DNA from 2 places in the Streptomyces sp. NPDC007025 genome. Region 2 is predicted to be linked to the other one. Evidence: riboswitches for the same ligand, from Rfam matches in the RefSeq annotation. Region 2 holds a riboswitch; the other holds the start of a gene.
What was found. A riboswitch is a leader RNA that binds a small molecule or an ion and turns the genes downstream of it on or off. The one in region 2 is predicted to bind cobalamin.
Positions count from the first base shown of each region.

Region 1 (3,847 bases), on a different contig from region 2:
CAGCGCACCGTCATCGGCTCGGGGCGGGAGAGGTCGCCGGCCAGGATCGGGGGGCGGACATAGCGGGTGCCGTAGGACTGCACCCAGCCGTGCTGAGTGGCCAGGTAGCCGGTGAGCTGCTCGGCGAAGTACTGCACCATGTCGTTGCGTTCCGGTTCGCCGTGCACCAGCACGTCGATGCCGGCCTTCTCCTGGAAGGCCAGGACATCGCGGATCTCGGTCTTGATCCGCTCCTCGTAGGCGTCGGGGCCGATGCGCCCGGCGCGCAGGTCGGCGCGGGCGGTACGCAGTTCGGTCGTCTGGGGGAAGGAGCCGATGGTGGTGGTGGGCAGCAGCGGCAGGCCCAGGTGTGCGCGCTGGGCTGTGGTGCGCTCGGCGTAGGAGGGGGAGCGGCGGGTCTCGGCCTCGGTGACGGCGGCGGCCCGGGCCCGCACCGCCGGGTCGTGGGTGAGCGCGGAGTCGGTGCGGGAGGCCAGGTCGGCACGGTTGGCGGCCAGTTCGGCGCCGATGGCGTCGGTGCCGTGTGCCAGGCCCTTGGCGAGGGTGGCGATCTCGGCTGTCTTCTGCCGGGCGAAGCTGAGCCAGCGCAGCACCTCGGGGTCGATGTCGCGTTCGGCCTTCACGTCCAGCGGTACGTGCAGCAGTGAGCAGGAGGCCGACACGTCCACCCGGCCGGCGAGCCCGAGGAGGGTGCCCAGGATGGTCAGGGATTTCTCCAGGTCGTTGATCCAGATGTTGCGGCCGTTGACGACGCCGGCCACCAGGCGTTTGCCGGGCAGGCCGCCGGCTGCGGCCAGCGCGTCGAGGTTGGCCGCGGCCGCCTCGGTGAAGTCCACCGCGAGGCCGTCGACCGGTGCTTTGGCCAGCATCGGCAGGGCGTCCCCGAGCCGGTCGAAATAGGAGGCGACCAGCAGCTTCGGCCGGTCGGTGAGCCCGCCCAGCTCGCGGTAGGCCCGCTCCGCGGCGGCCAGCTCCTGCGGGGTGCGGTCCTGGACCAGTGCGGGCTCGTCCAGTTGGATCCATGCGGCGCCCGCGGCACGCAGATCGGCGAGGAGTTCGGCGTAGACCGGCAGGAGTCGCTCCAGCAGGCTCAGCGGCTCGAAGTCCGCGGCGACCCCCGGGGCGGGCTTGGCCAGCAGGAGGTAGGTGACCGGACCGACCAGCACGGGCCGGCCCGCCAGCCCCAGCGCCAGGGCTTCCTTCAGCTCGGTGACCTGCTTGGTGGCGTCGGCCGCGAAAACGGTGTCCGGACCGAGTTCGGGGACCAGGTAGTGGTAGTTGGTGTCGAACCACTTGGTCATCTCCAGCGGCGCCACGTCCTGGGTGCCGCGGGCCATCGCGAAGTAGCCCGCCAGGGTGTCGGCCGCCACGGCCTCCCGGTGGCGTTCGGGGATGGCGCCGACCATGACGCCGGTATCCAGCATGTGGTCGTAGTAGGAGAAGTCGCCGGTGGGCACCTCGTGGATGCCGGTCTCGGCGAGCTGTCGCCAGCTGGCGGCGCGCAGGTCCTTGGCGGTCTGCCGGAGGGCTTCGGCGGTGACGCGGCCCTTCCAGTAGCCCTCGACGGCCTTCTTCAGCTCCCGGTTCGGGCCCTGGCGGGGGTAGCCGTGGACGGTGGCCCCTGCTGCCGCGGCTGCGGACTTCGCTGTCACGGAGATCTCCTTCGCGAGATGTCTCGTCGGGATCCCGGCGGGCACGAGGAGCGAAGGTGACGGAACACCGGTGAAAAGGCGGAAGCGCGGCCTGCTTCCGTCCACCGGATATGTGCGCCGACCCGCCCTCGAGGTCACCGGAATGTCCGCACACACATGGGCGCGTGCGGGCAACGGGCAGGTCTTCGGACTCGCGGGCGCGCCTGCCGGTCTCCCGGCGGGGCTCCTACTGGCCGTCGCTTCCCGGACCGTCGGGTCCAGTGCGTGTGACGGCGGTCGTTCCCACTCACCGCTGCGGGGCAGTCCCGGACTTCCACCGGGTTCCCTCTTACGACATCCCGCCTGGCGGACGGGACGAACCAGCTGCCCCGCCAGCCTAGGCGCAGAGCCCCCCGCCTGGGTAGTGCGCCCCGCGAGTCCCCGGCCCATCCGCGCCCGGTCCCGGGCGCCGCACTCCGGAGGTGAGCGTGTCCTCCCCGACTCCGCCGGTGGCCCTGCCCGCGTCGCCCTCATGCGGTTCAGCGGTTCCGCCACGTCCCGGAGGGGTGTTCCTGCGCTGTCGGCCGATGCGGGCCAGGAGGGACCGGCCGTCGGCCCGGGGGACGAACGTCCGCCGGGCCGACGGAGGAACGCGGCGACGGGCGTGGGCGGCGGCCGCGCAGCCGGACCGGTGCAGACGTCCCCGTCCCACGCGCCGGACGGCTGCTTAGGAAGACCCGGCGAGGGACGTGCGCGGCGGAGTGCGTCGCCCGCCCGTCTCGCCGCACCGGGACGGGCAGGCGGCAGGTGGAGCACAGAACGACCGCACCGAGGGCGGCACCGGCCCAGCTCAGCACGGTCACCGCCGCGGTGAGCGGCATGTGCGCGGACATCAGTCCGACGGCGACGGCCGGGGTTCCGGACCCCGTGTAGAAGAGGAGGTACAGCGCGGCCGCGATCCCGGCGCGGTGTCCGGGAGGTGTCCGCGCGTCCACCGCGCGGGCGGCCCCGCTGACGGCCAGCCCGTGTCCGGAGCCGGCGAGCAGGGCGGAGACGAGTGTCGCGTGGAGCGATGCGGCACCGCTGGCGGCGAGGAGCACCAGGCTTGCGGTCAGTGCCGCGAGACCGAGGGCCCGGGCCGAGCGTGCCGAGCGGCGGATCCCGGCGCACTGCGTCAGCACCGAGCACACCAGGACTGCCGCCACCACGCCCCCCGCCAGGGCCGGGCCCGCTCCGCGCGAGGTACGCGCGAGCAGCGCCGGAAGGAGCGCGAGGTAGATGCCGACGACGGCCCAGGCGAGGAACCCGGTCAGCCCGGCGACGACGAACAACGGCCGGAGGGCGGAGGGCAGATGCGGGCGGGCCGGGCGCCACCGTCGGCGGGCCCCGGAGGCCCCCGGCCCGGGCTCGGGAATGTTCCGGCGCATCAGGTGCCAGACCCAGGCCAGCAGCGCCAGGTGCAGCAAGTAGGGGGTGACCAGGGGGGCCGGCGCGTACTGGGCGAGTACCCCCGAGAGGGCCGGGCCCGCGGCGGTGCCTGCCGCGAAGGCCAGTCCGGCCAGCAGGGGTCCGCCGATACGGGCCGTGGGGTGTCGGTGCCGGGTGATGAGGGCCTGGGCGGCGCCGGTCGCGGCTCCCAGCGCCAGCGCCTGGCTCACGCGTCCGGCGAAGAGCCAGGCGGGGCCGAGGGCGAGGAGGAAGCATCCGGAGCCGACGGCGGCCAGCAGCACGCTCGACCGCAGCACCGGCCGGGGGCCCACGACATCGGCGGCCGGGCCGCACAGCAGCAGCGTCGGTCCACTCACCAGCGCGAACGTCGCGAAGAGCAGCGTCATGACCAGGTCGTCATAGCCGAAGAGGCGCTGGTAGTCCGGGTAGAGCGGGCCGGGCAGATAGGCGCCTGCGGTCAGCACCAGCACAAGGAGTCCGGTGGTCCGCACCGTCCGCCGGTCATCCCGGCCCTCCGGCAGCCGCCGCCCTCGGATGGACCGTGCGGCGGGCGGGGAGACGGGGGCCGGATCCGAGCGGGCGCTCCTGCCCGGGGAAAGACGCTGATCAGTCACGCAAGCCAGTGTGCAGGCCGGGAAACACAAGGGGAATCAAACGAATTCGAAGTCAATCATGCAAACTCTTTGCATGATTGACTCCCGGCTCCGGATCCTGCAGATGGTCGCCGAGCACGGCACGGTGACCGCCGCCGCCCGGGCCCTGCATTA
Region 1 covers NZ_JBIAFT010000002.1:27,693-31,539, forward strand. Annotated here, with positions in the region: gene metE (5-methyltetrahydropteroyltriglutamate--homocysteine S-methyltransferase) at 1-1,652, opposite strand, end outside; cobalamin riboswitch at 1,825-2,016, opposite strand; gene ACFYMO_RS03485 (MFS transporter) at 2,171-3,694, opposite strand; gene ACFYMO_RS03490 (LysR family transcriptional regulator) at 3,768-3,847, shown strand, end outside.
Region 1: it holds a riboswitch for cobalamin, as region 2 does, so the genes downstream of both, metE (5-methyltetrahydropteroyltriglutamate--homocysteine S-methyltransferase) here and ACFYMO_RS16465 (ribonucleoside-diphosphate reductase subunit alpha) in region 2, are expected to answer to the same signal.

Region 2 (3,847 bases):
GGTGAGCGGGGCAGCCGCCGACCGGATGGTGCGCCCGGTGCTGCGTGCCGGACGCTGGGTGCGCTGGTATGTGCGCGAGCTGACCGACGAGAGCGCCTACGACCGGTATGTGGCCCATGTGCGCCGGCACCAGGGCCCGGACGCGGAGGTCCCCAGCAGGAGGGAGTTCGAGCGGCGCCGCACCGACGCCCGCGAGGGCGACCCGCGCGAGGGCTTCCGCTGCTGCTGAGTACCCGCCCGCGGGTGCGGTCGCACCGCGCCGCCGACCGTCCCGGCGGCGCCTTCCTCGGCGGGCCGCGCTGTCGGTGGTGTGGCGGATGATGACGGCATGGACATCACGGTGAGAACGGCCAGGCCCGCGGAATACCCGGAACTCGGCGAGTTGGTCGCCCGGGCCTATCTGAGCGGCGGGCTGCTGGACCTCGGCGAGGCCGACCCGTATCTGGAGACCCTGCGGGACGCTGCGGGCCGCGCCGGCCACGCGGAGCTGCTCGTGGCCGAGGAGGACCAGGGCGAACTGCTGGGCACCGTCACCTTCGTCGGCCGCGGCGGGCCCTTCGCGGAGCGGGCGCGCCAGGACGAGGGCGAGTTCCGGATGCTGGGAGTGCGCGAGTCGGCACGCGGACGCGGGGTCGGGGAGGCGCTGGTGACGGCCTGCTCGGACCGGGCCCGCGCGCTGGGGCTCTCGGGGCTGGTGCTCTCGACCCAGCCGACCATGCATGCCGCCCACCGCCTCTACCGGCGCCTCGGGTTCCGCCGGGACCCCGAGCGGGACTGGAGCCCGGTCCCGGGCGTCACCCTGTGGGCCTACGCGCTGCGCCTGTGAACGCTTCCCCGCCCGGGCCACGCGCCGCGCCCGGCCCGGGTGACCGGTCTCCGTGCCCGCACCCCGCGCCGCGCCGGGGGCGCTGCGGGGGGGCTGGCGCCGGTTCCCGACACGACCCAGGACGGCACAAGATATGGGGTGCCTGCTTAGGCCGAGCACAAGATGTATGGTGTCTCACGGCTGTCGCCCTCGACGCAGGGGAATCCGGTGCGAATCCGGAACTGTCCCGCAACGGTGAGGGGCCGGCGCGAGCCCGCCCGCGAGTCCGAGTACCTGCCGGCGGCAGCCTGATGAACGTCCAGGTCTCGTGGGTTGGACCGGTGGGCGGAGCGCGCCGTGCCCTGAACAGGGTTCCGGGCCCGGGACCGGGCTCGGTGCCCGAGCGGGGCGGCCGGGCGCGCGCCTCTCCCTCCGTGCCGCTGCCCACGGCCAGTGAGCAGCGAGGGAGAGCACCGCGTGACCGTCACCACCGCCCCCACCCTTCCGGCACCCGTCACCCCCGGCTCCGCCACGGGGGGCGAGGCCGGCGAGGACCCTTCGGCCGCCGCGTTGCGCGCGACCCTCGCCGCGCTCACCGCCGACCTCCCGGACGCGGACCCGGCTCCGGTGCTGGCCGCGGCGCTGCGCGGCAGGCAACCGGGCGCGGACGCGGTGGAACTGCGCACCCTGGCCATCGAGTCCGCGGCCGGCCGCATCAGCGAGGACCCCGCGTACTCCCGGCTGGCGGCCCGGCTGCTGACCCTCGCGATCCGGGACGAGGCGGCCGCGGAAGGCGTCGTCTCGTTCTCCGACGCGGTGGCGCTGGGCCACGCGGAGGGGCTGATCGCCGACGGTACGCACGCGTTCGTCCGCCGGCACGCCGACCGGCTGGACGCGCTGGTGCGGGAGGCCGTCGAGGACGGCGCCGACGACCGGTTCGGGTACTTCGGGCTGCGGACGGTCCACTCCCGCTATCTGCTGCGGCATCCGATCACCCGGCGCCCCGTCGAGACGGCGCAGCACTTCCTGCTCCGGGTGGCCTGCGGACTGGCCGCTGACGAGTCGCCGCAGGCCCTCGCGGAGGTGGCCGACTTCTACCGGCTCACCAATTCCCTCGCCTATCTGCCCTCCTCCCCCACGCTCTTCAACTCCGGCACCCGCCACCCGCAGATGTCCTCCTGTTATCTGCTCGACTCCCCCCAGGACGAACTGGACTCGATCTACGAGCGCTACCAGCAGGTCGCGCGGCTGTCCAAGCACGCGGGCGGCATCGGTCTGTCGTACTCCCGGATCCGCTCCCGCGGGGCACTGATCCGGGGCACCAACGGCCACTCGAACGGCATCGTGCCGTTCCTGCGCACGCTGGACGCGTCCGTGGCCGCGGTCAACCAGGGCGGCCGCCGCAAGGGGGCAGCCTGCGTCTACCTGGAGACCTGGCACGCGGACCTGGAGGAGTTCCTGGAGCTGCGGGACAACACCGGCGAGGACGCGCGCCGCACCCACAACCTCAACCTGGCGCACTGGATCCCGGACGAGTTCATGCGCCGCGTCGAGGCGGACGAACAGTGGTCGCTCTTCTCCCCGTCCGAGGCGCCGGAGCTGGTGGACCTGTGGGGCGAGGAGTTCGACGCCGCCTACCGCCGCGCCGAGGCCGAGGGGCGCGCGGTCAAACGGCTGCCCGCGCGGCAGCTGTACGGCGCGATGATGCGCACCCTCGCGCAGACCGGCAACGGCTGGATGACGTTCAAGGACGCCGCGAACCGCACCTCCAACCAGACCGCGGAACCGGGCAACACCGTGCACTCCTCGAACCTGTGCACGGAGATCCTGGAGGTCACCGACGACGGGGAGACCGCCGTCTGCAACCTGGGCTCGGTGAACCTGGCCGCGCACCTGAGCGAGGAGGACGGCGGCCCGCTGCCGGACCGGATGGACTGGAAGCGGCTGGACGCCACGGTCCGCACCGCGGTGCGGTTCCTGGACCGCGTGGTGGACATCAACTTCTATCCGACCGGGCAGGCCGCCGTCTCCAACTCCCGCTGGCGGCCGGTGGGCCTGGGAGTGATGGGCCTGCAGGACGTCTTCTTCCGGCTCGGGCTGCCCTTCGACTCCCCGGAGGCCCGCGAGCTGTCCACCCGGATCGCCGAGCGCATCATGCTGGCCGCCTACGAGACCTCCGCCGAGCTGGCCGAGCGGCACGGACCACTGCCCGCGTGGGAGGCGACCCGCACGGCGCGCGGCGTGCTGCACCCCGACCACTATCCGGCCACGGCCGGGGAGCGGGCCTGGCCGCAGCGGTGGGAGGCGCTGCGGGCACGGATCTCCCGGACCGGGATGCGCAACTCCCTGCTGCTGGCGATCGCTCCGACGGCCACCATCGCGTCCATCGCGGGGGTGTACGAGTGCATCGAGCCGCAGGTCTCCAACCTGTTCAAGCGCGAGACGCTCAGCGGCGAGTTCCTCCAGGTGAACACCTATCTGGTCGCGGAGCTGAAGCGGCTGGGGCTGTGGGACGCGCGCGCCCGGGAGGCGCTGCGCGAGGCCAACGGCTCGGTGCAGGAGCTGGAGTGGGTGCCCGCGCAGGTCCGCGCGCTCTACCGGACGGCCTGGGAGACCCCGCAGCGGGCGCTGATCGACATGGCGGCGGCCCGTACCCCGTATCTGGACCAGAGCCAGTCGCTGAACCTCTTCCTGTCCTCGCCCACCATCGGGAAGCTCAGCTCGATGTACGCCTACGCCTGGAAGCGCGGCATCAAGACCACGTACTACCTGCGGTCGCGCCCCGCGACCCGGATCGCGCAGGCGGCCGGAGCCACCGCTTCGGTGCCCGCCCCCGCCCCCGCCCCCGCCCCCGCGACGGCCGACGAGGCCCTCGCCTGCTCCCTGGAAAACCCCGAGTCCTGCGAGGCATGCCAGTAATGACGACGAGCGACCCGACAGCCGCCAAGAACCTGCTCGACCCGGGTTTCGAACTGACGCTGCGCCCGATGCGCTACCCGCATTTCTACGAGCGCTACCGCGACGCGATCAAGAACACCTGGA
Region 2 covers NZ_JBIAFT010000007.1:334,290-338,136, reverse strand. Annotated here, with positions in the region: gene ACFYMO_RS16480 (carbon starvation CstA family protein) at 1-5, shown strand, start outside; gene ACFYMO_RS16475 (YbdD/YjiX family protein) at 26-229, shown strand; gene ACFYMO_RS16470 (GNAT family N-acetyltransferase) at 329-826, shown strand; cobalamin riboswitch at 987-1,122, shown strand; gene ACFYMO_RS16465 (ribonucleoside-diphosphate reductase subunit alpha) at 1,283-3,724, shown strand; gene ACFYMO_RS16460 (ribonucleotide-diphosphate reductase subunit beta) at 3,724-3,847, shown strand, end outside.